2 regions of the Cobetia sp. PS-4MA genome follow, and region 2 is predicted to be linked to the other one. Evidence: predicted binding sites of a transcription regulator. Region 2 holds the regulator's gene; the other holds the start of a gene.
What was found. Region 2 encodes sigma-54, which starts transcription at its own class of promoters, with help from an activator protein. Its sites were predicted from a motif close to TGGCACNNNNNTTGCTNT; they were not measured.

Region 1 (14,485 bases), 340 kb from region 2:
AAGATCACCACGTCGTGGCCGAAACGCGCCAGGCGGTGGGCGCAGGAAAGCCCGGCAGGCCCGGCACCGACCACGGCGATGCGCCGGCCGGTGCTGGCTGCCCGCGTGAACGGGTGAGCCTCGAACTGGGCGTTGTCCAGTGCATGGCGCTGCAGCAGACCGATCAGCACCGGCTGGCACTCATCGCCCTGATTGCGCACGCAGGACTGCTCACAGAGGATCTCGGTGGGGCAGACGCGGGCGCAGCTGCCACCGAGGATATTGGCATCGAGAATCTCGCTGGCGGCGCCTTCGAGATTGTCATCGTGGATACGGCGGATGAAGGTCGGGATGTCGATGCTGGTCGGGCAGGCCTTGATGCAGGGCGCGTCATAGCAATACAGGCAACGCGAACTCTCGATGAAGGCCTGACGCTTGGTGAGCGCCGGATGCAGATCAGTGAAGCGCGCACTCAGCGCCTCTTCCGCGAGCCCGGACGGGGCCCAGTGGGAAGGAGTGGAGGATGTCGTCACGGTGTGGCTCCTGCCCGCGCTCAGGCGCGGGGTCGTTGTTGTTGGTCTTGCAGGCGAGTCAGGTAGCGCGGCTTGGTTGGCAGCGCTTTGCACTGGCAGCGCGTCAGGTGCGCTGCCAGGCCGTCGTTCAGTCGTGTCGTTCAGTCGCGTCGGTATTGTCTTGTTCGAGTCGTTCGCCGGCCGTCAGCTGCGATCCACGGCGGTGACGACATTGCTCTCGGCGCGGGCCTTGAGCTGGTCGAAGACACTGGGGTAGGGCGGGCGTTCGACGTACTGGCCGTGACCGCGCTTGGCATGCAGCTCGCCATCGCGCCATGCCCAGTCGCCGCGGCTGATGGTGTGACGCGGGATACCCTTGACGGTGCGGCCTTCGAAGATGTTGAAGTCGATGTTCTGGTGGTGAGTCTTCGCCGAGATGGTGCGTTCGGCGTTGGGGTCCCAGACCACGATGTCGGCGTCGCTGCCGACCCGGATCGCGCCCTTGCGCGGGTACAGATTGAAGATCTTGGCGGCGTTGGTGGAGGTCAGGCCGACGAAGTCCTCGGCGGAGAAGCGCCCGGTGTTGACGCCCTCGTGCCACAGCATCGCCATGCGATCCTCGACCCCGGCGGTGCCGTTGGGAATCTTCGAGAAGTCGTCCTTGCCCATCTCCTTCTGCTCGGCGCAGAAGCAGCAGTGATCGGTGGCGGTGGTCTGCAGGTCACCGGACTGGATGCCGCCCCACAGTGCCTGGCGGTGCTCCAGCGAGCGGAACGGCGGGCTCATCACGTGGCCTGCCGCGAATTCCCAGCTCTTGTTCTGATAGACCGCTTCATCGATCAGCAGATGGCCTGCCAGCACCTCGCCGTAGACTGGCTGGCCGTGCTCGCGGGCGTAGCGGATTTCCTCCAGCGCATCGGCGGTGGAGACGTGCACCAGATACACCGGCGTGCCCAGAGTGCCGGCGATGCGGATGGCGCGGCTGGCGGCCTCGCCCTCGACCTGCGGCGGACGCGACAGCGGATGCGCCTCCGGGCCGGTGATGCCGTCGGCCAGCAGCTTCTGCTGCAGGTGGTAGACCAGCTCGCCGTTCTCGGCATGCACGGTGGGAATCGCGCCCAGCTCCAGACAGCGCGCGAAGCTCGAGACGAGGGTGTCGTCCGGCGCCATGATGGCGTTCTTGTAGGCCATGAAGTGCTTGAAGCTGTTGACCCCGTAATCGGAGACCAGCGTCTGCATGTCTTGGCTGACGCTCTCGTCCCACCAGGTGACGGCGACGTGGAAGCTGTAGTCGCAGCACGACTTCTCGGCCCACTCGCGCCAGGTGTGATAGGCCTCCATCAGCGGTTGCTGGGGGGAGGGAATCACGAAATCGATGATCATGGTGGTGCCGCCGGCCAGTGCCGCGGCGGTGCCGCTCTGGAAATCCTCGCTGGCCACGGTGCCCATGAAGGGCAGCTGCATGTGGGTGTGCGGGTCGATGCCGCCGGGCATCACCAGACAGCCGCTGGCGTCGATCACCTCGCAGTCGTCCGGTACCTCGAGGTCGGTGCCGATGGCGGTGATGGTCTCGCCGTCACACAGCACATCGGCGGTGTAGCGCTCTTCGTGGGTCTGGATGCTGCCGCCCTTGATCAGGATTGCCATGAATCTCTCCCGGCCGCATCGCGCGGCCTTGTCCGGCATTGAGTGTCAGGTCGTGTTGTCGTTGTCGTTATCGTGCTGGCCGTCATTCACCATCGGTGAGGCGGGTATAGGCGTCCGGACGGCGGTCACGGAAGAACTGCCAGTTGTTGCGCACCTCGCGCACCATCGACATGTCGAGATCGTGGATCAACAGCTCGTCCTCGGTGGCGCTGGCCTGGGCTTCGATCTGGCCGCGTGGATTCACGAAGTAGGAGGAGCCGTAGAACTCGCCGATATCCCAGGGCTGTTCATGGCCGACACGGTTGATGGCGGCGATGTAGCAGCCATTGGCGGCGGCGGAGGCGGGTTGTTCCAGCTCCCACAGATACTGGGAGAGGCCGGCGACGGTGGCGGAGGGATTGAAGATGATCTCGGCGCCGTTGAGCGCCAGCGCGCGCCAGCCTTCCGGGAAGTGGCGGTCGTAGCAGATGTAGACGCCGATGCGCCCGTAGGCGGTGTCAAAGACCGGCCAGTCGGACTTGCCGGGCTTGAAGAAGAATTTCTCCCAGAAGCCCGCCACCTGCGGGATGTGGGTCTTGTGATACTTGCCCAGATAGCTGCCGTCGGCATCGATGACGGCGGCAGTGTTGTAGTACACCCCCGGCTGCACTTCCTCGTAGAGGGGCACGATGATCACCATCTGATGCTTCTTCGCGTACTGCTGCATCAGGGTGACGGTGGGGCCGTCGGGCACGCGCTCGGCGGCGGCATACCACTTGGCATCCTGGCTCGGGCAGAAGTAGGGCTGATTGAAGACTTCCTGGAAGCACAGGATCTTGACGCCTGCCTCACCGGCCTGGTCGATCAGCGGCAGGTGGGCCTCGTTCATGGCATCGCGGATCTGTGCGGGCTCGAGGTCGGTGGAGACGTTGAGTCCCATCTGGATGACGGCGCAGCGCAGCTTGCCGGCATCCTCGGTATAGGAGATGCGGGAGTCGTTCGACATGTCATCCTCATCGGGCGGCTTGGCGCCGGTTGTTGTTGTCTTCAATGAGTGCTGGTGGGCAGAGCGGGTAAACCGGGATGGCGCGAAATGGACCTTGGAAAATCATGCCGCCTGTCCGGAAAGTCTGCATGCCGGCGGCAGGTATCGTGGGTCAGGGAAGGTCCGATGCAAATCCTGTCTCACCAGTCAGCTTAATGAACATTAGACAGTGTTCCCGCGTTCGGCAAGACGAAGTGTCAAATAAAGTCTTGTAGATTTATCTTGTTGTTATAAAAGGATTTTCGGTCAAGATTTCGCATGAATTCACCATTGTGGTGCCAGGAGAATCAGCGTGGTTCACGCGATTTTCAAAGGAAAACTCAATGCACATCAGTGGCTTGTGACCGTCTGTATGCGCCCTGTGCAAGACCGCCTTGCACCAGCTTGGAACCTGACCATACTGACAATTGGCGCGAACACGGCGTGTCGTCACCTGACGGGCATCAGACGGTCAAACCCGCGCCATTGCCTCTCAAGTTGTCTTGCGGGACAGGTTTGATTTGACGGCAATAATGCCGCCCTCGGCATGCGATTTGCCCATGAAAGGTACCGCTTCATGTGGATGGGTAATTCGAGCATCCCTTGGCTGAAACAGGGTGAAAAGTGAATCAGGAGGGTGAAGGAAGGGACGGATCTTCAAAGACGGCAAGGCGCGCCAAAGAGCGCAAAGGCAGGACAAGCGACGTGCATCACCCTCAACAATAACAACAGCTGAACAGGTGAGGACTCATGGCCCCGACACAGACTCGCTCGCACATGGTGCGCAGCAATGAGGAAATGATCGAGCTGGTGGTGGCGCAGGACGTCGCCCGCAGCCCGCGCTACAACGAGGATATCGCGCCGACCAGGAGTGCCGAGCGCACCTGGTCGCTCTGGAACATCGCCGCACTGTGGGTCGGCATGTCGATCTGCGTGCCGACCTATACCCTGGGCGGCGTGCTCACTGCCTACTTCGGATTGAGTGTCGGCGAGGCGCTGATCACGATTCTGGTCGCCAATCTGGTGGTACTGATTCCACTGACGCTGAACGCCTTCCCCGGCACGCGTTTCGGGATTCCCTTTCCGGTAGTGCTGCGTTCATCGTTCGGGATCATCGGCTCCAACGTGCCGTGCATGATTCGGGCGGTGGTCGCCTGTGGCTGGTTCGGTATCCAGACGATGTTTGGCGGCCTGGCGATTCACCTGCTGCTCTCGAGCCTCTCGGCCGACTGGAAGACGCTGGGCGGGGTAGGCGAGGTCATCGGCTTCTTCCTGTTCTGGGCGCTCAACCTGTTCGTGGTGATTCGCGGCGCGGAATCCATCAAGTGGCTGGAGACGCTCTCCGCGCCCTTGCTGCTGGCGGTGGGGGTCGGCCTGATGGTGTGGGCGCTGCCGCATACCTCGATCAGCGAGCTGCTGGCCCAGCCGCCCAATCGTCCGGAAGGCGATGGCGTGGCCAGCTACTTCATGGCGGGCCTGACCGCGATGGTCGGCTTCTGGGCGACGCTGTCGCTGAACATCCCGGACTTCAGCCGTTACGCGAAGAGCCAGAAGGACCAGATCGTCGGTCAGATCATCGGCCTGCCGCTGACGATGTTCTTCTTCGCGGCGCTCGGCGTGGTGCTGACGGCCGCTTCCAGCTCGCTGGTGGGGGAGACCATCTCCGACCCGGTCAACCTGATCGGTCGCATCGACAGCCCCGGCTGGGTCGCCATCGCCATGGTGCTGATCATCATCGCGACGCTCTCCACCAACACCGCCGCCAACATCGTCTCGCCGACCAATGATTTCCAGAACATCGCGCCGAAATTCATCAACCAGACGCGCGGCGTGCTGCTCACCGGGCTGGTCGGGGTGCTGCTGATGGGCTTCGAGCTGATCAAGAAGATGGGCTGGATCGTCTCCGACGTCAGTCTCGAAAGCCTCTATTCCAACTGGCTGCTGGGTTATTCAAGTCTGCTGGGGCCGATCGCGGGAATCATGATCGTCGACTACTTCGTGATCCGTCGTCAGTCCTTCGATCTGCCGGCGCTCTATCTGGATGGCAGCACCTACCCGGCCTTCAATCCAGCGGGCTTCATCGCCTTCTTCGTGCCGGTGGGGCTGACGGTGATCAGCTTCTCGCAGCCCGGGCTTTCCTGGTTCTACGACTACGGCTGGTTCACCGGCTCGCTGCTGGGGGCGCTGGTCTACTTCGTGGCCAGCAAGCTGCTGGTCAAGGCACCGCCGGTGCACCTGCCGGAGGCGATACCGGGTGGCAGCGCGCAGCGTGCCTGACGCCGCTGGCGGATAGCTCGCAACGCAACGTCACGTGCAACGACAGACGGGCTGCCCATCGGCAGCCCGTCTGTCGTCGTGACAAGGGGAAGTGACGGCCGGTTGAGGCCTTCGCGCCCTGGGTGTCAGCCCACCAGGCCGGGGATGCCGTCCTCGAAGCGCTCGACCATGAAGTCGACGAACTGGCGCACCTTGGGTGAGAGATGGCGGTGGCGGGGATAGACGATCCACACCCCGGTATCGCGCACCTGATACTCATCCAGCACCGAGATCAGCTGGCCACTGGCCAGGTGAGGCGCGACGTAATAGTCGGGAATCTGGGCAAGCCCGAGGCCCTTGAGCGTGGCGTCCAGCAGTGCCGGCCCGGAATTGGCCTGCCAGCTGCCGGAGATGCGCACTTCGCGTCGCTGGCCCTCGACCTCGAACAGCCATTCACGCTTGGAGCCCGCCAGGCAGCGGTGGCTGGAGAGCTCCGCCAGCGTGTGCGGACGCGGCGCACGCTGAAAGTAGTCGTGCGAGGCGACGACATACTCCTGGCGGTCCACCAGTCGCCGCGCGATCAGCGAGGAGTCCTTGAGCACGCCCATGCGAATGGCGACATCGAAGCCCTCGTCGATCAATTCCACCGGACGATTGGTGAAGTGCATCTGCACTTCCAGTTGCGGGTGCAGCAGCTGGAAGTCGTTGACCAGTGGCGCGACGTAGCGCTCACCGAAGGTGGTAGCGCTGGTCAGCTTGAGCACGCCGCTGGGACGGGCATGGAAGTCGCCGATGGCCTGTTCGGCGGCGCGGAAGCCATCGAAGAGGTGATGGCAGTGCTCGTAATACACCTGTCCGGCATCGGTGAGACGCGTCTGACGGGTCGTGCGATAGAGCAACTGGGTATCAAGCTGGGCTTCCAACTGGCTGATCAGGCGACTGACATGTGAGCTGGAGACCCCGAGATGACGGGCGGCACCGGAAAACGAGCCGATTCTGACGACTTCCACAAAGGCTTCGATGCGGTCCCAACGCTGCATGCCCGCTCCTCATCATTGTTGTTGAGTGACAATAATCATCTGAGTGCTGACGGCTTAATCCCGCCAAGGTCACTGCGTAGACTGTGTTGCATACTGATGGCACCGCACGCGTTGCGGCAATGCATTGCTCCTTGCCTGTCCCCCTGAGTGAACCCCTTGTGAGCATGGGGGCACCGGCTGGCTCGCCGGGAGAATGCCACGGATCAGTCTACCGCCATTGTTGCTCCGAGGAGATATTAATGAAATCACGTGCTGCGATTGCGCTGGAAGCCGGCAAGCCGCTGGAGCTGGTCGAGATCGATGTCGAAGGACCGAAGGCCGGCGAGGTGCTGGTACGCATCGTCAATACCGCCGTCTGCCACACCGATGCCTACACCCTGTCCGGCGCAGACCCCGAAGGCCTGTTCCCGTCCGTGCTGGGCCATGAAGGCGCGGGTATCGTCGAGGAAGTGGGCGAGGGTGTCACCGGTCTGGTGCCGGGCGACCACGTCATCCCGCTCTATACCGCCGAATGCGGCAAGTGCAAGTTCTGCCTCTCCGGCAAGACCAACCTGTGCAGCGCCGTGCGTGCCACCCAGGGCCGTGGCCTGATGCCGGATGGCACCTCGCGCTTCTCGCTGGACGGCAAGATGCTGCACCACTACATGGGCACGTCTACCTTCTCCGAGTACACCGTGGTGCCGGAAGTCTCGCTGGCCAAGGTGTCCAAGGAAGCGCCGCTGGACAAGATCTGCCTGCTGGGCTGTGGCGTCACCACCGGTATCGGCGCGGTGATGAACACCGCCAAGGTCGAGCCGGGTGCCACCGTGGCCATCTTCGGTCTCGGCGCCATCGGTCTGGCCGCCATCCAGGGCGCGGTGATGGCCAAGGCGTCGCGCATCATCGCCATCGACATCAATGAGGACAAGTTCGATCTGGCCCGCAAGTTCGGCGCCACCGACTTCGTCAACCCGAGCAAGCTGTCCGTGCCGGTCCAGGAAGCCATCGTCGACATGACCGACGGCGGCGTCGATTACTCCTTCGAGTGCATCGGCAACGTCAAGGTCATGCGTGCCGCGCTCGAGTGCGCGCACAAGGGCTGGGGCGAATCCATCATCATCGGCGTCGCCGGTGCCGGTGAAGAGATCGCCACCCGTCCCTTCCAGCTGGTGACCGGGCGCGTCTGGAAAGGCTCCGCCTTCGGTGGCGTCAAGGGCCGTACCGAGCTTCCGGGCTACGTCGAGCGCTACATGGATGGCGCGATCAACCTCGACGACTTCGTCACCCACCAGATGCCCTTCGAGAAGATCAACGAGGCCTTCGACCTGCTGCATGAAGGCAAGTCGATCCGTACCGTGCTGAGCTTCTGATCCGCGAGCGATCTTTGGCTGAAACGCCTCCGGGCCGGGCAGGCAAGCGTGATGCCTGGGCGGGCTCGGAGCGTGAAACGGCGTCGGCTTGCCGACGCCGTCTTCATGAGGCGATATCACAAGGGAGAGCATGATGACCGCGACCGAACAACTCGAGCTGGTCAGCGCCAACAAGGTGCATGGTGGCTGGCTCAAGCGTTACCGTCACCGCAGCGGCAGTCTGGATTGCGACATGGTGTTCGCCATCTATCTGCCGCCGCAGGCCGAACAGGGCCCGGTGCCGATGCTGTGGTGGCTGTCGGGGCTGACCTGCACTGACGAGAACTTCATGCAGAAGGCCGGCGCGCAGCGCAAGGCAGCCGAGCTGGGCATCGCCCTGATCTGCCCGGACACCAGCCCGCGTGGCGTGGACCTGCCCGGCGAAGACGAGAGCTATGACTTCGGCAGCGGTGCCGGCTTCTACGTCAATGCCACCCGCGAGCCGTGGGCGCGCCATTACCGCATGTACGACTACGTCACCGAGGAGCTGCCGGCGCTCGTCAAGCGTCACTTCCCGGTGGATGGCGAACGCGAGTCCATCTCCGGCCACTCCATGGGCGGCCATGGTGCGCTGATCTGCGCGCTGAAGAATCCGGGGCGCTATCGCTCGGTCTCCGCCTTCGCGCCGATCGCCAATCCGATGGCCTGCCCGTGGGGCGAGAAGGCCTTCAGCGGCTATCTCGGCGATGACCGCACCCAGTGGGTGCAGTGGGATGCCTGCGAGCTGGTCAAGCAGGCGGGCAACAGCGGTGCCGCGCGTCAGGAGCTGTTCGTCGAGCAGGGCGAGAATGACCAGTTCCTGGAAGAGCAGCTCAAGCCGGAGCGTCTGGAAGCGGTCTGCGCCGAGCAGGACCACCCGCTGATCCTGCGTCGCCAGCCCGGCTATGATCACAGCTACTTCTTCATGGCCAGCTTCATCGATGAGCATCTGACCTACCATGCGAAACACCTCCTTTGAGGTGTGAGGATGGTAGCCAATGAAGATAAAAAGGCATGCGAAACACCTCCTTTGAGGTGTGAGTGTGGTGGCCGGTAGAGATAAAAAGGCATGCGAAACACCTCCTTTGAGGTGTGAGTGTGGTGGCCGGTAGAGATGAAAAGGCATGCGAAGCACCTTCTTTCTTGAGGTGAGCCTGAAGCCTCGAGCTGTGATGTGACATTGCCAGCCACAGGGGATCGCTCCCCGAGCAGAGAACCTGCGTGAAAGACAGAAACGACAGCCCCGGCATCCATCACAGGATGTCGGGGCTGTCGTTTTTCCGTCATGAGCGACACCGCCTTTCAGAACCTTTCGCTATGAAGGGCGGTTTTCGTGGCTCGCGGTTATATCGCGTCGATGTCAGCCAATCACGGCGTTATTCTGTGCCGTACAGCAACGATGATTTGCCGTGCAGCGGCGATTTAATCGCTGCGCGGTATCAGGGCGATGGTTTACTGTCGAGAGGTGGACAACGCACGACGTCCAAGCAGTGATTCACGACACCCCTGACGTTATCGGACTCCTTCGGGTCGCATCCCGAGTCGCTCAAGCGAGAGATCACGATGATGGCTGTCATCACTGCTGGAATCGCCAGCCTTCCGGTCGATTCCCTGCTGAGTGCCAACAACGACAATATCGCGGACCCCCTGATCGCCGACTGATCCGGGTGAGGGCATTCATGCTCCGGTCTGCAACTCAGGCAGATAGCAAGAAGGAGTTCCCCATGGCACTGACCAGTGGCCGCATTGATCGCCCGCACGATCGCTCTCACATGACATCCGGCTTTTCCTCCGATTCCCGCCGGGCGGGGGCTCGCTCGCTGGGCCCTCAGGCCGGTGAGACACGCCAGCCGCAGACCATCGGCTTCCTGTTGCTCGACAGCTTCACGCTCATCTCGCTGGCCTCGGCGGTCGAACCGCTGCGCATGGCCAATCAGCTGGCCGGACGTGAGCTGTATCGCTGGTACACCGTGACCCTGGAAGGCATGCCCGTGCGTGCCAGCGATGGTCTGCAGGTCACGCCGGATGTGTCGGCCGAGACCTGCCCGGCGCTTGACATGGCTATCGTCTGTGGCGGCGTCGGTATCCAGCGGGCGGTGCAGCGCCCGCATGTCAGCTGGCTGCAGGCCCAGGCGCGCGCTGGCCGTCAGCTGGGCGCCGTGTGTACCGGCAGCTGGGCGCTGGCGCAGGCCGGACTGCTGGAAGGTCACGAGACCAGCATTCACTGGGAGTGTCTGGCGGCCATGCAGGAGGCCTTCCCGCGCGTACCGCTGACCACGCGACTGTTCTCCATCGACCAGCAGCGTGCCACCGCCTCGGGCGGCACCGCGCCGATGGACATGGTATTGACCATGATCGCCCGCGAGCATGGCCGCGAGCTGGCGGCGGGCATCTCCGAGATGTTCATCTGTGACCGCGTGCGCGGCGAGCAGGACCAGCAGCGTGTCCCGCTCAAGCACGTGCTGGGCACCACCCAGCCCAAGCTTCTGGAAATCGTCGCGCTGATGGAGGCCAATCTGGAGGAGCCCATCGGTCTGGACGAGCTGGCCCACTACGTGGATGTCTCGCGCCGTCAGCTGGAGCGCCTGTTCCAGCGTTATCTGCACTGCTCACCGTCGCGCTACTACCTCAAGCTGCGCCTGACGCGGGCGCGTCAGCTGCTCAAGCAGACGGCGCTGTCGATCATCGAGGTAGCCTCGGCCTGTGGCTTCGTCTCCACGCCGCACTTCTCCAAGTGCTACCGCGAGTACTTCGGCATGCCGCCGCGCGATGAGCGTATCGGTGGTGAGCGTCAGCCCGGCGTGTCGGACGTGCCGTGTCGTGCCGATGTCGATCATCAGCTGCACGGCGTGGCCAGTCTGGAAGGCGTACTGCATGGTGCCATCCATCAGTCGCTGAGCCAGACGACTGCCTCCTCGCCGCTGCATACCGCCGCCGAATCGCCGGTGTCCTCGGCGATCCTGGCGCTGGCCAATGCGCGTGGCGAGCCAACCTACGCAAGCGTCAGGCTCTGATCGCCATACACCTGCGTGACGGGATGACCCCTCGATGCCCCTGCCCTTCGGCCGGGGCATCTTGGTTTTCACAGGAGCCATCGGCGGGCTCTGGTACACTCGAGCGCTGCATGAGGCAGTAGCTGACAACAAGGGCTGGGAGACGGGATGACCCGTCGTGATCAGCCACGACACGCGCGACAGGGGACGGCGAGGGATGGCACGAACACAGGGGCAGAAGACCCGCGATGGGCAATCGGCACGCCGCGGCGCGACACGCAGGCCGGCGGCGTCCGTGAAGATGCGCCCGATGGAGCGTCTGCGCTGGCTGGCGACATGGGCGATCAAGGTGCTGGGCTGCTGGATGGTCGCCTGTGTCGGCCTGGTGGTGTTGCTGCGCTTCGTGCCATTGCCGGTGTCGATGGTGATGCTGGAGAAGTGGGGCTACAGCCTGGTTTCGGGGGCGCCGATGGCGCTCCAGCATGACTGGGTGCCGATGGAGGAGATTTCCCGCAATGCCCGGCTGGCGGTGATCGCCTCGGAAGACCAGAAATTTCCCGATCACTACGGCTTCGATGTCGATCAGATCGTCAAGGCCATCGATGCGCGCCTGGCCGGTGAGCGGCTGCGCGGGGCCAGTACCATCAGCCAGCAGACCGCCAAGAATGTCTTCCTGTGGAACGGGCGCAGCTGGGTGCGCAAGGGGCTGGAGGTCTGGTTCACCATCCTGATCGAGGTGATCTGGCCCAAGGAGCGCATTCTCGAGGTCTATCTGAACGTCGCCGAGTGGGGGCCGGGGGTGTTCGGTGTCGAGGCCGCGGCCGAGCATCACTTCAATACCGATGCCGCCAGCCTGTCCGCCTATCAGGCCAGCCTGCTGGCGGCGGTACTGCCCAACCCGATCCGCTTCAATGCCGGCAAGCCCTCGGCCTATATCCAGCGGCGTGCTAGCTGGACGCGGCGCCAGATGAACAATCTCGGCATGGGCTATCTCAAGCGGCTGGAACAGCCGCGTGGCTGGTTGAGCTGGGACCTGCTGCCTTCGCTGAAGGAGCTGTCCCCCGCGCACTGACCGGCTTGACGGTACACCATCGGCTGTCCCACGACGCCCCGGCTCTCTCGAGTCGGGGCGTCGTCGTTTCAGAAACGACAGTCCTGACGCGATTCGGTAGCCACGCGTCGCATCTGGCGTCAGAGGGGGAAGAGGGCAGGACTATGCTGGCACAGCCTGCTGGAGATCGTGTTCCGGCAGACCCTGTCCGCCGGGTACGGGCAGTGACCTGACTTCCAGAGCCGCCTGCCCAGCGCCGGAGCGACATGATGTCCGAATTCTCCTCCTCCTTCGGTGGGTCCGATGCGGCCCGCGCCCTGCACGATGACAGCATCGTCATCGATGGTCTGGTGATCGCCAAGTGGCAGCGCGAGCTGTTCGAGGACATGCGCAAGGGCGGTCTGAGTGCGGCCAACTGCACCGTCTCGGTCTGGGAAGGCTTCCAGGCGACCGTCAACAACATCGTCAAGAGCAACCAGCTGATCGCCGAGAGCAGTGACCTGGTCTGCGTGGCGCGCACCGCCGCCGACATCCGCGCCGCCAAGGCCGCGGGCAAGACCGGCATCATCTACGGCTTCCAGAATGCCAACGCCTATGAAGACCAGATCGGCTATGTCGATGTCTTCAAGCAGCTCGGCGTGGGCATCGTGCAGATGTGCTACAACACCCAGAATCTGGTCGGTACCGGCTGCTACGAGCGCGATGGCGGCCTGTCCGGCTTCGGGCGCGAGATGGTCGCCGAGATGAACCGCGTCGGCGTGATGTGTGATCTCTCCCACGTCGGCTCGAAGACCTCCGAGGAAGTCATCCTCGAATCGAAAGTCCCTGTCTGCTACTCCCACTGCGCGCCGGCCGGTCTCAAGGACCACCCGCGCAACAAGTCCGATGCCGAGCTGCGCTTCATCGCCGAACACGGCGGCTTCGTCGGCGTCACCATGTTCACTCCCTTCCTCCGGGCCGGCGTCAACGCCACCGTCGATGACTACGTTGAGGCCATCGAATACGTGATGAACCTGGTCGGCGAGGATGCCATCGGCATCGGCACCGATTTCACCCAGGGTCACGGTCAGGACTTCTTCGAGTGGCTGACCCACGACAAGGGCTACGCCCGTCGTCTCACCAACTTCGGCAAGATCGTCAATCCGGAAGGCATCCGCACCATCGGCGAGTTCCCCAATCTGACCGAGGCGCTGCTGCGTCGCGGCATGAGCGAGCATCAGGTGCGCAAGATCATGGGCGAGAACTGGCTGCGCACGCTGGAAAACGTCTGGGGCGGCTGAGTCTGCCTGCCTGGGCCTTTTCTGGTTCGCTCTTTCTTGATCGCACTTTCGTGATCTCTCTCCTGATCTCTTTCTTGAACTCTCTTTTGCATCTCCCTTTCAGCCCCTTTTGAGGACACCGACATGAGCAAGATGGCCCCTGAACTGCCGATCGAGGTGGATAGCGAGACCGGCGTCTGGACCTCCGACGCACTGCCGATGCTGTACGTGCCGCGTCACTTCTTCATCAACAACCATGTCGCGGTGGAAGAGGCGCTGGGCGTGGAGAAGTACGCCGAGATTCTCTACCACGCCGGCTACAAGAGCGCCTGGCACTGGTGCGAGAAGGAAGCCGAGCTGCACGGCCTGGTCGGCGTGGAAGTCTTCGAGCACTACATGAAGCGTCTGTCGCAGCGCGGCTGGGGCCTGTTCATCACCGAGGAGATCGATCTGGAGCGCGGCACCTGCAAGGTACGCCTGGAGCACTCCTGCTTCGTCTATCAGCAGGGCAAGACCGGCACAAAGCTTGAGTACATGTTCACCGGCTGGTTCGCCGGCGCGATGGACCAGATTCTGGCCGCGCGTGGCAGCGAGCTGCGCACCGTCGCCGTCCAGACCCAGAGCGGTGGTGAGGAAGGCTGTGATGTGGGGTATTTCGAGGTCGCTCCCGGAACAGTGTGACGTTTTCAGATCCGCCACTCTCTATTCCATGGCTCGGGTCAAGGCCCAGGCCCGGCCCAGGCAAAAGGCAAAAGCCAAAAGCCGGCTGCCCGATCCTCTCTCTGTCACGACACTCACCACACACACAACAACGACAACGCAACGCCTGAGCGCCGCCTTTCCTGACATGCAAGACGCCTGATGCCGCCCGCCGCCACGAGCCCCGACTCGAGGCGGCGGGCAGGCCAGGCCGGCGTGACAAGGCGGCGCTCTCCCCGGCGAGGAGCTTTCACCATGGCATTCGACGCACTCTTCCAGCCGATCGAGATCGGCAAGCTGACCATCCGCAACCGCGTCGTCAGTACCGCCCATGCCGAGGTGTATGCCACCGATGGCGGCATGACCACCGAGCGCTACGTGCGCTACTACGAAGAGAAGGCCAAGGGCGGGTGTGGCCTGTGCATCTGTGGTGGCTCCTCGGTGGTCTCCATCGACAGCCCGCAGGGCTGGTGGAGCTCCGTCAATCTGTCGACCGACCGCATCATCCCGCATTTCCAGAATCTGGCCGATGCCGTGCACAAGCATGGCGGCAAGATCATGATCCAGATTACCCACATGGGCCGTCGCTCGCGCTGGGACGGTTTCGACTGGACCTCGCTGATGTCGCCCTCCGGCATCCGCGAGCCGGTGCACCGCTCTACCTGCAAGACCATCGAGG
Region 2 (14,485 bases):
GCAGAGATCACCTCGATGGTGCTGCGCCCCAGCGAGGTGATGGCCCCCAGCGGGCCACGATTCAGACCGCTCATGCTGATTGCCCTCTCTGTGAAGTGCCACTGGCCGCTTCTCTGCCATCGAGAATGTCGCCGGCGAAATCCGGCGCGGGATAGTGGAACGGCACCGGTCCATCCGGCTTGCCGTGGATGAACTGGGCCACGCGCGGGTCCGCCTCGGCGTTCAGGGCTTGTGGCGTGCCCTGCGCCATGACCTTGCCATCGGCGATCACATAGACGTAATCGGCGATGGTCAGCGTCTCCTTGATATCGTGAGAGACCACCACCGCCGTCATGCCCAGCGCATCGTTGAGGCGACGGATCAGATTGACCAGCACGCCCATCGAGATGGGGTCCTGACCGGCGAAGGGCTCGTCGTACATGATCAGGTCCGGATCCAGTGCGATGGCGCGTGCCAGCGCGACACGCCGCGTCATGCCACCGGAGAGCTCGGCGGGCATCAGTTCACGCGCCCCGCGCAGCCCGACGGACTCGAGCTTGATCAGCACGATGTCGCGGATCATCGCCTCGGGGAGATTGGTATGGACTCGCAACGGGAAGGCCACGTTCTCGAACACGCTGAGATCCGAGAACAGCGCACCACTCTGGAACAGCATGCCCATGCGACGACGCATGCGGAACAGTTCGCGCCGCGACAGGGCATGCACATGGTGACCGGCGATATCCACACGCCCGGCGGACGGGGTCAACTGCCCCCCGATCAGCTTGAGCAGCGTCGTCTTGCCGGTACCGGAGGGCCCCATGATGGCGGTGATCTTGCCACGCGGAATCTTCAGGTCTATCCCGGAGAAGATCTCGCGCTCTCCACGGGTGAAGCGCAGGCCTTCGACACGAATCAATGCGTCGTCGAGGTCGATGTCAGCGGAGCCACGGCGAGAGGATGGCGATGCATCAGCGCCGGCCGCAGCGGTCGCTGTAGCAGCCTGACCGGGTAATTCAGTCATAGAAGCATCCGCTGTGAGGGAGTCACGACACTGGCCATGGGCAATCCGTCGCCTGGCACTGTGCCGCGAGTCCGAATCTTGGAGTTCATGGATCACGTCATTCGGGAATCAAGTTAGTTAGCGAACATCGTATCCGAACCCGCCCCCTCACTACCAGTCCGTTGCAGGGTCCATCGCATCCCTCAGATGCGATCCCTTGCCTTGCAATGCCTTGGGGGGATGCGTTTAATGGCGCGGTCACTGGCGACAAGCCGCTGCCCTGCCTCCTGCCCCGAGAGTTCCGATGCTATATCCCATCCTCGCTGTCATCCTTGGCCTGATAGGTCTTGTCTGGAGCGCCGATCGCTTCGTCGAAGGCGCCGCCGCTACCGCATGGCGAGCTGGCATGAGCAAGCTGCTCATCGGGATGACCATCGTCTCCATCGGCACTTCGGCGCCGGAGATCGTGGTCTCGATCATGGCCTCGCTTGACGGCACCCCCGACATCGCCACCGGCAATGCTCTGGGGTCCAACATCGCCAACATCGGTCTGGTGCTGGGCGTCACGGCGCTCATCGCTCCCATCCCGGTGCATTTCGGCCTGGTGCGCCGTGAACTGCCGCTGCTGCTGGCCGCGACGGCACTGGGGGGCTACGCCCTCTCCAACAGCGGGCTCGAGCGTCTGGATGGCATCCTGCTGCTGGCACTGCTGGTGTTCACGCTTGTCTGGCTGTTCAAGGTCGACTCGCCGAGTGACGCCGAGAGTCAGGATGACGTCCCCGAGATGAGCGCCGGACGCGCCATCTTCTGGCTGCTCTTCGGTCTGGCGGTGTTGATCGCCAGCTCACGCGCGCTGGTATGGGGCGCGACCGATATCGCCCAGGCACTCGGCGTCCCCGAACTGATCATCGGCCTGACCGTCATCGCCATCGGCACCAGCCTGCCGGAGCTCGCGGCCAGCGTGGCCAGCGCACTCAAGCGCCATCACGACATCGCCATCGGCAACGTCATCGGCTCCAACCTCTTCAACATCCTGGCCGTCCTGCCGGTACCGGGCCTGCTGGCACCGGGGCCGGTGGATGGCAGCGCCATCAGTCGCGACTACCCGGTGATGCTCGGCCTGACCCTGATGCTGGCCGCCCTGCTCATCTGGCAGCGTCGCGGCCGCATCGGCCGTGGTCCGGGGCTGGTGCTGCTGGCCTGCTACCTCGGCTACACGGCTTGGCTTGCCATCAGCCTGACTCGCTGACGCCTGTGGGCGGACAGGCCGGAACGATTAGGCCATCCGCCCCGTGTCAGCATCACGCCCGAGCCGTTGCAGCGCGTGAGTGACGCCTCTCTCACGTACCTTGAGTCCTGGCCACACACAGGCAACAATCTGAACATGACCAAGTCCTCCAGAATCCAGCCCGCCACCTCCGACATGTCTTCCACTGCCGATGATTCGCCCTCCAGCGGCCGCGATCACGCCGCCATGCAGGCGGATTTCCGCGCCAGCGCCCGACGCACCTTCGCGATCGAGGGCGCCGCCATCGCGGCACTGGAGCACCAGCTGGATGCAGAGTTCGATCGTGCCTGCCAGCTGATGATGGCGACCAAGGGCCGGGTGATCGTCACCGGCATGGGGAAATCCGGCCATATCGCCAGCAAGATCGCGGCGACTCTGGCCAGCACCGGCACGCCGGCGTTCTTCGTGCATCCCGGCGAAGCCAGCCATGGGGATCTCGGCATGATCACCTCGTCGGACACGGTGCTGGCACTGTCCAATTCCGGTGAAACCGCCGAAGTCACCGCCCTGCTGCCACTGCTCAAGCGCATGGGGACGCCGCTGGTCTCGATGACCGGCAAGCCCGGCTCGACGCTCGCGCGTGATGCAGACGCACACCTGGACACCAGCGTCGCCCAGGAGGCCTGTCCGCTGAACCTGGCACCGACGGCCTCCACGACCGCCGCACTGGTGATGGGGGATGCGCTGGCCGTGGCACTGCTGGAAGCCCGCGGCTTCACCGCCGAGGAGTTCGCACTCTCTCATCCCGGTGGCAGCCTTGGGCGGCGACTGCTGCTGCGCGTCCAGGACGTCATGCATCAAGGCGATGCCCTGCCACGCGTGGCGCTGGGCAGCCCGCTGCGCGATGCGCTGCTCGAGATCACCCGCCAGGGCATGGGGTTCACCTGCGTGATCGACGAGGACGAGCATCTGGTCGGCGTCTATACCGACGGGGATCTGCGCCGCACCCTGGATCAGCACGGCGATCTGCGTGCGCTCAAGGTCGATGACGTCATGACGCGCGGTGGCAAGACCATCCGCTCCAGCATGCTGGCCGCCGAAGCGGTGCGCATCATGGAAGAAAACCGCATCAGCGTTCTGGTAGTCTGTGACGAGGATGAGCACCCGATCGGCGCCATCCACATGCACGGCCTGCTGGCCAGCGGCGTGATCTGAACTCCCCCGCGGGATTGCTGTCTCTGCACGACAGTCCCATGAGTCTGGCGAGGGCAGCACGCAGCCGTTGGCGGTCGTCGCCTACAGGAATGCGTCACGCATGCACGGAATGCGAGGAGAAAGACCATGAATGACATCACTTCCCTGGCGGAGGACTACCCCCAGGACATCATCGACCGCTCACGTCGCGTGCGCCTGCTGGCGCTGGATGTGGACGGCGTGCTGACGGACAACCGGCTGCACTACGATGCCAATGGCGTGGAAACCAAGAGCTTCCATGTCCAGGATGGCCACGGCCTCAAGCTGATCCTGCGCAGCGGTATCCGGGTCGCCTTGATCACGGGTCGCAGCTCGCCGATGGTGGAACGTCGCGCCAAGGAGCTGGGTATCCAGGACGTCATTCAGGGCCGCGAGGACAAGCTGGTCGCGCTGACCAACCTGTGTCGCGAGCACGATATCGCGCTGGATGACGTGGCCTACTGCGGAGATGACCTGCCGGATCGCGAAGCCATTCGTCGCGTCGGTCTGGGGGTCAGCGTTCCCAACGCCATGCCCTATGTGATGAGTGAAGCCAATTGGGTGACCACGCGTCAGGGCGGTGATGGTGCCGTGCGCGAGATCTGTGATCTGCTGCTCAAGGCACAGGGCCACTGGGCCTCGGTGCTGGATACCTATCTGCAGGAGTCGCGCGCCTGATGCCACGTCTGCCCCGTCCCTCTCCGCGCCTGTGGCTGATGCTGCTGCTCCTGCTGGTCGGCGGCGTCATGGCCCTGATCGAGCAGCGCAACAGTCTGGAGTCGACAGTGGATGTCGACGCCAGCAGTGATGAGCCGGATTACTATCTCGAGGGGGCTGACATGACGCGCTTCGATGCGCGGGGAGTGTCGATCCAGTCGATGACCTCCCCGCACATCGAACACACGCCAGGCGATGACGTGACGCGTGCGCAGGCACCGAAGATCCGGACCAACGACAGCGAAGACCGTCGCTGGTACGCCACGGGTGACAGTGGCGTGTTGAGCGCCGGCGGCGACACCTTCACCCTCGAGGGCAATGCCAGACTGCGCCAGCCTTCGGACGCCTGGACACTGGACACCGACGTGCTGCATTACAGTCGTGAGCAGAACCGTGCCTGGAGTGACGTGCCGGTGGTGATCACCCAGAATGGTCAACGCGTCGAGAGTGACCGCTTCAGCGCTGACCTCTCTCAGGATTCCGCCCAGCTGGAAGGCCGCGTCCGCAGCACCCTGCAACCCGGCAAGGGCAAGAGCGATGCCGCCCGGGAAGCCGAGACTCTCGACACCGGCAATGACACCACCCGTGACGATGATGGCCGCGTCTCCAGCACCTTCGATGCCGCGCCGGCCCAGGATCAGTGAGCGCGCCCCTGCATGCGCCGAATCCTCTCCCCCCGATTTCCGCTTCACGATGGCCTGAGTGATCGTGAAGCCTTACCAGTTCTGCCAAGGAGCACTCCATGACTTCAACGACTCTCACGCCCTTGACGGTCTGGCGCCAGACACTCAGACCCGGTGTCATGGCCCTTGGCCTGGCACTTGGCATGACGACGCTTTCCCCGACCGCACTAGCGCTGGACAGCGATGCCAACCAGCCGATCAACATTGCCGCCGACTCACTGTCACTGGATGACAAGGCCGGCACGGCCACCTATACCGGTCGCGTGGAAATGCGCCAGGGCAGCATGAAGCTGGATGCCGCGCGCGTGGACATCAGTCGCGCCGACAGCGGCGAGATCTCCCTCGTCAAGGCCACCGGCCAGCGCGCCTACATGGAGCAGAAACCCGATACCGACGAGCGACTGGTCAAGGGCTGGGCGAATACCATTCGCTACCACGCGCTGGAGCGCCGGGTGGAACTGGTCGGCGATGCCCGTCTGGAGAAAGGCGACGATACCTTCGAAGGTGGCTACGTGGAATACTTCCTGGACAAGCGCCAGGTCAATGCCAGCAATGGCACCGATGCCTCATCCTCCGAGGGGTCACGCGTCCACATGACCCTGACGCCACGTGGCGCCAATGCCAGCAAGGATCAATGAGCATGACTGCTGCCAGCCCACGTACCCTCAGCGCTCGTCATCTGGCCAAGGCCTACAAGGGTCGCAAGGTCGTCAAGGACATCTCGCTGGAAATCCGCCAGGGTGACATCGTAGGCCTGCTGGGCCCCAACGGGGCCGGCAAGACGACCTCGTTCTACATGATCGTCGGCCTCGTGCGCTCGGATGCCGGTAGCGTGACCATCGATGACCACGACCTGTCCGGCGCCGCCATGCATCAGCGGGCTCGCGCCGGCATCGGCTATCTGCCCCAGGAAGCCTCGATCTTCCGCAAGCTCTCGGTGTCCGACAACATCATGGCGATCCTCGAGACGCGCAAGGACCTGGATCGCAACGGACGCAAGGCACGCCTGGAGGAGCTGCTCAACGAGTTCAGCATCACGCATATTCGTGACAGTGCCGGCATGAGCCTTTCCGGCGGGGAGCGCCGCCGCGTGGAGATCGCTCGCGCACTGGCCACCGAGCCGGACTTCGTGCTGCTCGATGAGCCGTTTGCCGGCGTGGACCCCATCTCGGTGGGCGAGATCAAGAGCATCGTGCGCCAGCTGCGTGACCGCGGCATCGGGGTGCTCATCACCGACCACAACGTGCGCGAGACACTCGACATCTGCGATACCGCCTACATCGTGGGCGATGGCCAGATCATCGCGCATGGCGACGCCGACACCATCCTCGCCAACCAGCAGGTGCGTGATGTCTACCTGGGCCATGAGTTCAAGCTCTAGCCCGAGAGTGCCGTCAGCCTGACGAGAGCCGTCCGACCTCTTCTGCTCTCACCAGCACCCTCCAGCACCCGCCACTTCCTGCTTCACTGTCGGGGCCTCGTTCCCCGCCCCCTCACGCAAGCGCCTCGACAGGCGCTTGCGTGATCTCCCCGTGAACCCTCCTGCTCTGCCACACCTCACTCGAATGCATGACGTCCATACCACCTTGGTGGCAACATGGCATGCAAGTTGCTTGAATATTCTCGACTGCCCCTTGTCAGTGCCCCGACCCACGGTATAGCGTAGATGCACGTTCCTTTGCCGTGAATGACAGACCCCATGAAACCCACCTTGCAGCTTCGACTCGGCACTTCCCTGACCATGACCCCGCAACTTCAGCAAGCGATCCAGCTGCTGCAGTTGTCGACGCTGGACCTGCGTCAGGAGATACAGCAGGCGCTTGAGTCAAACCCCATGCTGGAGCTTGACGAGGAATACGAGTCGCTGGATGTCGCGGAGACACAGGACAAGAGCGAGATCTCCACCTCCGAGACCAACAGCGAGATTCCTGAAGAATACCCTCTCGACAGTGACTGGTCGGACCTCTACCAGGATCACGCAGGCAGCCTGACCAGTTCCGGCAGCGGAAGCTCGAGCGAGGACGGGCCGGACTTCGATCGCAACACCAGTGTCGAAAGCCTGCAGGACCATCTGCGCTGGCAGCTGGCGATGACGGACCTCGATGCGCGTGAACGCCAGATGGCGGAGAGTCTGATCGATGCGGTGGATGGGGCCGGCTACCTGAGCATGAGCCTGGACGAACTGGTCGATGGCCTGCGAGGTCAGGGACTGCCCGGCCTCAAGGCGTCGGAACTCGAGCAGGTCCTGCTGCGCCTTCAGCAGTTCGATCCCACCGGTGTGTTCGCTCGAGACCTGCGCGAATGCCTGCTGCTTCAGCTGGCCCTGCTGCCGGACGATCTGCCATTGCTGGCCCAGGCCCGCCGTCTGGTGCGGCAATTCCTCGAGGCACTGGGCAATGACGATCGCAAGCTGCTCAAGCGTCGCCTGAGCCTGGATGATGATGAGCTGGATCACGTCATTCGTCTGGTACGGGCGCTCGACCCGCGCCCGGCGTCCGCCTGGGGCGAGCCTGCCAGTGATTACGTCATCCCGGACCTGCTGGTCCGTCATACGCGTCACGGCTGGCAGGTCGAGCTCAACCCGGAAGCGCTGCCCAAGCTGCGTATCCAGCCGGAATATGCCGCCCTCATCAAGCGGGCCGACAAGTCCGCGGACAACACCTTCCTCAAGGACAATCTTCAGGAAGCCCGCTGGCTGATGAAGAGCCTGTCCTCACGCAATGACACCCTGCTCAAGGTGGGCCGCGAGATCATGGCGCGCCAGATCGACTTCCTCGAGCAGGGGGAAGAAGGCATGAAGCCGCTGATCCTCGCCAACATCGCGGAAGTGGTCGAGATGCACGAATCCACCATCTCGCGGGTGACCACCCAGAAATATATCCACACCCCGAGAGGCGTGTTCGAACTCAAGTTCTTCTTCTCGAGTCAGGTGGGTGGCAGTGGCAACGGTGACGCGCATTCCAGCACCGCGATCCGCGCGCGCATTCGCAAGCTGATCTCGGAAGAACCGGCGCGCAAGCCATTGTCCGACTCACGCCTGGTGGATCTGCTGGCCAGTGATGGCATCGAGGTAGCGCGCCGGACGGTCGCCAAGTATCGCGAGGCCATGGGCATCCCCTCCTCCAGCGAGCGCAAGCGCTTGGCGTGAGTCTCGACAACGGATACCCGCAAGCCAGCGGGCTCCACACGTCGGAGCGCTGAAGCTCGCCCCCTTGCACCTGCCATCCTGGCATCATCTGCCAATCGGTCGTCTGAATACCGGTTGGCAATGCCTGTCCTTGCGACTGCGTGAGTGACTTCACGCCCCCAATTGCCTATTTTTCCAGCCACTTTTCTCCAGAGTGCTTTCTTTTTCCCTCACATCCCACGGACAGATAGCCAGGGGTCGCCACCGACTCCTGCCACACGAACGTCGACGTAAATGCTGACATTGGCCACAAACGGCCGGTTTCTCGAGCCCCATTCCGTCCGTGATGCGAGGCGATGCTCATGAAGAACCTGCTGATATCCCTCGCTGGGTTGAAGACAAGCCTTGCCCCACGATGCAGCGCAGCGTTGATCTTTGTTCAAAGCTTGGGCATTGTCGGGGTAGACGCTCGGTACACCGGCACCGCCGCTCTCGCCAGCAGATGATCGCCACGAGACCATGGCCGGAGTCAGAAAGTGGCCGCGCGTTCAATCAGGGTTTGCTCGCAGTCAAAAAGGGTTACAATTCAAAGGCAACCCGCTGGATAAAGGAGCGTGTCCATGCAAGTGAATATCACCGGGCATCATGTGGAACTCACCGATCCTCTCCGCGATTATGTCAACGAGAAGCTCGCTCGCCTCGAACGGCATTACGACAACATCACCAATGTTCAGGTGACACTGTCGATCGAGAAGGAACGCCAACAGGCTGCCTGCACCCTGCACGCCGCTGGCGCCGACCTCCATGCCCTGGCAGAAGACCCCAACATGTACGCTGCCATCGACGCGCTCGCCGACAAGCTGGACCGCCAGCTGGTCAAACACAAGGAAAAGTCCCAGGCTCGCTCTCAGGGCACCGGGACCCGTTGACCTTCTGCCATGACACTTGATCAGATCCTTCCCCCCGAGCGCACGCTCTACGGCGTCCCCGGGGGGAGCAAGAAGCGGGTGCTGGAATTCTTCAGCACCTTCATTGCTCAGAACATTCCCAGCCTGGACAGCCAGGAAGTCTTCTCGCGCCTGATCGGGCGCGAGAGACTGGGTTCGACGGGTATCGGCCACGGCGTGGCCGTGCCACATGCACGCAGTCCACACTGCAAGACCCCCATCGCGGCGTTCATGAAGCTCGGTGACCCCATCGACTTTGACGCCATCGATGGCGAACCCATCGATCTGCTGTTCGTGCTGCTGGTCCCCGAGGAGGCAGATGACACCCATCTCACTCTGCTCGGCCAGGTGGCGGAACTGCTCAACTCGCCCACCAACCGGGCAGCATTGCGCCAGGCAGACAGTCAGCGAGCATTGTTCGATGCCCTGACCTCGGCCATCGCCGAATTGCCGGCGCGCTGAACCTGCAAGCCCGGACTCGCTCCGGGCTTGTCGCTGACTGGCCTCAGGCACCCTCCGCTTTCACCTCATGCTGACCTCGCCCTGGGAGAGCACTCCATGAAGATCGTGATCATCAGTGGTCGCTCCGGTTCCGGCAAATCGATTGCCCTCCAGGCGCTGGAAGACATTGGCTACTATGCCATCGACAATCTGCCCGGCATGCTGCTGGCACCATTGGTCGAGCAGCTGGAAAAGGACAGCCCCACCCGCCGGCGCATCGCGGTCTCCATTGACGCGCGCAACCTCCCCGATGCCCTGAGTCGCTTCCCCGAACTGCTCGACAGCGTTCGTCAGAGCGGCATGGATGTGCAGGTCGTCTACCTGACCACGGACTCCCGTGTCCTGCTCGAACGCTATTCCGCGACCCGCCGCCGTCATCCGCTGACCCGCGACAATGACCGCACGCTGGCCGAGGCCATCGAGATCGAGCAGCAGACACTGGCCCCGATTCGTCAGAAGGCGGATCTGGTCATCGACTCGACCAACCTCAGCGTGCATGACCTGCGCTCGCGCATCACCGAACAGGTCGCACAGCACAGCTCTCGTCATCTGACACTCACCTTCGAGTCCTTCGGCTTCAAGCATGGCGTGCCGACCGATGCCGACATGGTGTTCGATGCCCGCTGCCTGCCCAACCCCTACTGGGACATCAATCTGCGCAGCGATACCGGTCGTGATGACAGCGTGGCGGAATTCCTGCAGCGCTACCCGGACGTCAAGGCAATGCAGGATGACATCGCCGGCTGGCTGGAACGCTGGCTGCCCGCCTATCAGGCCAGCAATCGCAGCTACCTGACCGTTTCGGTGGGCTGTACCGGCGGCCAGCATCGCAGCGTCTATCTCTGCGAGCAGCTGGCCGAACATTTCGCCAAGCAGCTTCCTGAGGTGCGTCTACGCCACCGGGAACTGGGGATCCATACGGCCCTGGCGATCAGCGATACCCGTCAGGAGTCACACGATGCCCAGTCGTGAACTGGTTCTGACCAACAAGCGCGGGCTGCATGCTCGCGCTGCCACCAAGCTGGTCAACTGCTGTGCGCCCTTCGAGGCCACGGTCATGGTCAGTCACGGTGAGCGACGCGCCAACGCGGCCAACGTCATGGCGCTGCTGATGCTGGCAGCCCCGTGTGGCACGGCGCTGATCATCGATGTCGAGGGCGAACAGGCAGATGAGGCCCTGTCTGCGATCGAGTCCCTGTTCGAGGCGCGCTTCGAAGAGGAAGAATGACGCCGCCGCACGCCGTCTGACATCCCCCGCCCGCCGGCTTTCTGACACTTTTTCCGCGCTGATTGCCCTATCGATAAGAAACAGTGTTTTCTTTTGTCGACGCGCCCCCCTGCGCCAATGGTAGAATCAACGCTGTCCTTCATGTCGACAGGGGAAGCCGACAGATGAGCAAGACGTCACGCAAACTCAAGCCAAGACTTGATCGCCTGTCACAGGCACTGGAAAGTGGCGAGCTGGATCAGGCAAGGCGCATGCTGAATCGCGGCCTGGCACCGGTGGACGTGGCCCACTTGCTGGAATCCTCCCCCCCCAAGGAGCGCAACCTGCTCTGGGAGCTGGTCGACGCCGAACTTCAGGGCGATGTGCTCCAATACCTTGGCGAGGATATCCAGAGCGACTTCCTCAAGGACATGGATGCCGAGGACGTCCTGGCCGCCACCGAGAATCTGGAACCGGATGATGTCGCCGACATCCTCCAGCGGCTTCCGAATGCCGTGATTCTCGAAGTCCTCGACTCCATGGAGGCCCAGGAACGCCAGCGGGTCGAGACGGTGCTGTCCTACCCCGAGGACACTGCCGGCGGCTTGATGAACACGGACACCATCACCATCCGTCCAGACATCACCCTGGATGTCGTGTTGCGTTACATCCGCCGTCACGAGCGACTCCCCGATTCCACCGACACCCTGCTGGTCGTCTCGCGCCGCGATGAATTCATCGGCGCCCTGCCCATCAACCGCCTGCTGGTCTCTGACCCCGGCGTCACGGTGCGCGAGGTGATGGATACCGACAGCGTGGTGATTCCGGCATTGATGCCGGAGAGCGAGGTCGCCTCGCTGTTCGAGAAGCATGACCTGATCTCGGCGCCTGTCGTCGGCGGTGATGGCAATCTGCTCGGGCGCATCACCATCGATGACGTGGTCGACGTCATCCGCGGCGATGCCGAGCACCAGGTCATGTCGATGGCGGGGATGGACGAGGATGAAGATACCTTCTCCCCGGTGATGCGCACCTCCTGGCGTCGCGCCATCTGGCTTGGCATCAACCTGCTGACCGCCTTCATGGCGTCCGCCGTGATCGGGATGTTCGAGGGCACCATCCAGAAGATCACCGCGCTGGCGGTACTGATGCCCATCGTCGCCAGCATGGGCGGCATTGCCGGCTCACAGGCACTGACGGTACTGATTCGCGGCATCGCACTGGGACACGTCAAGAGTGGCAACGTGCGCTGGCTTCTCAAGCGCGAAATCATCGTCGCGGGACTCAATGGCCTGCTATGGGCGGTGGTGGTCGCCGGGATCGCCATCGTCTGGTTCGGTGATGTCCAGCTGGGGGCCATCATCGGTGCCGCCATCATGATCAATCTGTTGATCGCGGCCGTGACCGGGACATTGCTGCCGATACTGCTCAAGAAGCTCAATATCGACCCGGCCCTCTCCGGCAGCGTGATCCTGACCACCGTGACCGACGTGATCGGCTTCATGGCCTTCCTGGGCCTGGCGACCTGGCTCTATCTGTAATACGCCTGATGGATTCCAGTGACTGCTCCAGAAAACAACACGGCCGCTCCCAAGGGAGCGGCCGTGTTGTTTTCTGGACTCTCGCGCAGAGACAGAAGTGTCAGCGATCAGCCTTCCACCTCATCGTCTTCACCTTCGGACATGCCGGCAACGGTCATGCCATCGATCAGCCAGCTGCCAGAGTGGATGCTGCCCCGGGTATCGACATCATCACCGACCGCCAGCAGATTGGCGGCCATGTCACGAAGATTGCCGGCGATCGTGAACTCCTCGACCGCGTGCTGGATCTCGCCATTCTCGACCCAGAAGCCCGAAGCGCCACGTGAGTAGTCACCGGTCACGCCGTTGACGCCCTGCCCCATCAGCTCGGTCACCAGCACGCCGGTGCCCATCTGCTTGAGCATCTCGTCACGGGAGGTCAGTGGCGCGGTGATGCGCACGTTGCGCGCGCCGCCCGCGTTGCCGGTGGTCTGCATGCCCAGGCGACGAGCACTGTAGGCGCTCAGCATGTAACTCTGCACCTTGCCGTCGGCAAAGTAGACATTGTCACGCGTGGCGACACCGTCGTTGTCGAAGGCGGCACTCGACATGCCACCCACCTCACGCGGCTTCTCGCCGAGGGTGAACCAGTCAGGGAACAGCGGCTGACCCAGGCTGTCGCACAGGAAGCTGGACTCACGATACAGCGAACCACCCGCGATGGCGGACAGATAGTGCCCTACCAGGCCTGCCGACATCTGCGGGTCGAACATGACCGGCATGCGCCCCGTCGCCACCTTGCGCGCGTTGAGGCGTGCCAGCGTGCGGCGTGCAGCCTCACGCCCCACATCCTCCGGGGAGCGCAGGTCGGCCGGGTTGCGCACGCTGGTGTAGTCATAGTCACGCTGCATGCCCTGTTCATCCCTGGCGATCAACATGCAGGACATCGAGTGTCGGCTGCCGCACTGACTGGCCAGGAAACCGTGGCTGTTGCCGTAGACCTGCACACCTTCCCCACTGGAGAAGCTGGCACCTTCGGATTGCGCGATGCCTTCCACTTCCAGTCCGGCACGCTCACACGCCAGCGCCAGATCCGTCGCGTCATCGACGCTGATCGCCCAGGGGTGATGCGCCTGAAGGTCCGGGAAATCGGTGGCCATCAGTTCGGCCGGCGCCAATCCGGCAAAGCTGTCCTCGCCGGTGTAATGAGCGATGGAGACCGCTTTCTCGACCGCGGCACGAATCGAGTCGCTACCGGCGTCGGAAGAGGTCGCGCTGCCCTTGCGATTGCCCAGATACACGGTCACGCCGATCCCCTGATCACGCGACAGTTCGACGGTTTCGACTTCTCCGTCACGCACCGAGATGCTGACGCCCTGATCGACGCTGGCGCCCACCTCACAGGCATCGGCTCCCAGACTGCGGGCCAGCTCGAGCGCTTCGCTGACGCGGCGCTCCAGCAGTTGTTGCTGAGCAACGGCATCAAAGGCCTGGCTCATGTTGTTCTCCTTCTGAGGAGACGGGGCGCTGGCAGTGCTATACTGCCGCAAATTTCCCCGACTCGTTGGAATTGGCATGCGTAAAGAAAGACCTGAGGAGCTCGTCGAGCGTCCCAGCAAATCCCAGATGAAGCGTGAAATGATCGAGCTTCAGGCCCTCGGCAAGAAGATCATCGACATGCCGGCCGGTCAGCGCGCCAAGTTCCCGCTCTCCGATGACATGCTGGCCGCCATCGATGAGTGCGGACGCATTCGCAGTCATGAAGGCCTGCGCCGTCACATGCAGTACGTCGGCAAGCTGATGCGCAAGGAAGACCTCGAGGCCATCAACGCCGTCTTCCAGAGCATGGAGCAGCAGAGCATCCGTCGGGATGCCTCCTTCCAGCGCCTGGAGCGCTGGCGCGATCGCCTGATCGAGGACGACGAAGCCTTCGTGATCTTCGTCGAGGACTACCCGGAGGTGGACCGCCAGGCACTGCGTCAGCTGATCCGCAATTCACGCGCCGAGCGTGATGCCGGCAAGCAGCCCAACAGCGCCAAGAAGCTCTTCAGGCTGCTGCGTGCCGAGCTCGATCTGTAATTCTGACACCTCACGCTTCATCGACGCCGCCGCGGCCCTGCCACGGCGGCGTCGTCATATCGCTTCTCTGCTGATCAAGCGCACCGGTTCATGACTGGGTGCCACCGACCGTCAGCTCATCGAGCTTCAGCGTCGGCTGGCCGACTCCGACCGGCACCGACTGACCGTCCTTGCCACAGACCCCGACCCCGGTATCCAGCTCGAGATCATTGCCGATCATCGAGACGCGACCCATGGCTTCCGGGCCGTTGCCGATCAGGG

Region 1: a site for sigma-54 is predicted at 3,685-3,702, ahead of AC26AR_RS02090 (NCS1 family nucleobase:cation symporter-1). Genes of this name have one in related genera too.

Annotation. Positions count from the first base shown of each region.
Region 1 is NZ_CM173107.1:456,797-471,281, forward strand. Features, by position in the region: gene AC26AR_RS02075 (NAD(P)-dependent oxidoreductase) at 1-512, opposite strand, end outside; gene hydA (dihydropyrimidinase) at 696-2,138, opposite strand; gene AC26AR_RS02085 (nitrilase-related carbon-nitrogen hydrolase) at 2,221-3,123, opposite strand; gene AC26AR_RS02090 (NCS1 family nucleobase:cation symporter-1) at 3,892-5,418, shown strand; gene AC26AR_RS02095 (LysR substrate-binding domain-containing protein) at 5,544-6,437, opposite strand; gene AC26AR_RS02100 (S-(hydroxymethyl)glutathione dehydrogenase/class III alcohol dehydrogenase) at 6,677-7,786, shown strand; gene fghA (S-formylglutathione hydrolase) at 7,920-8,783, shown strand; gene gbdR (choline metabolism transcriptional regulator GbdR) at 9,529-10,818, shown strand; gene mtgA (monofunctional biosynthetic peptidoglycan transglycosylase) at 11,108-11,869, shown strand; gene AC26AR_RS02120 (dipeptidase) at 12,118-13,128, shown strand; gene AC26AR_RS02125 (DUF5943 domain-containing protein) at 13,252-13,788, shown strand; gene dgcA (dimethylglycine demethylation protein DgcA) at 14,062-14,485, shown strand, end outside.
Region 2 is NZ_CM173107.1:800,262-814,746, reverse strand. Features, by position in the region: gene mlaE (lipid asymmetry maintenance ABC transporter permease subunit MlaE) at 1-74, opposite strand, end outside; gene AC26AR_RS03465 (ABC transporter ATP-binding protein) at 71-1,003, opposite strand; gene AC26AR_RS03460 (calcium/sodium antiporter) at 1,287-2,231, shown strand; gene AC26AR_RS03455 (KpsF/GutQ family sugar-phosphate isomerase) at 2,457-3,425, shown strand; gene AC26AR_RS03450 (KdsC family phosphatase) at 3,552-4,121, shown strand; gene lptC (LPS export ABC transporter periplasmic protein LptC) at 4,121-4,804, shown strand; gene lptA (lipopolysaccharide transport periplasmic protein LptA) at 4,903-5,481, shown strand; gene lptB (LPS export ABC transporter ATP-binding protein) at 5,484-6,224, shown strand; gene AC26AR_RS03430 (RNA polymerase factor sigma-54) at 6,543-7,991, shown strand; gene hpf (ribosome hibernation-promoting factor, HPF/YfiA family) at 8,591-8,899, shown strand; gene AC26AR_RS03420 (PTS sugar transporter subunit IIA) at 8,909-9,379, shown strand; gene rapZ (RNase adapter RapZ) at 9,476-10,390, shown strand; gene AC26AR_RS03410 (HPr family phosphocarrier protein) at 10,377-10,646, shown strand; gene mgtE (magnesium transporter) at 10,811-12,166, shown strand; gene pmbA (metalloprotease PmbA) at 12,274-13,644, opposite strand; gene yjgA (ribosome biogenesis factor YjgA) at 13,721-14,224, shown strand; gene tldD (metalloprotease TldD) at 14,313-14,485, opposite strand, start outside.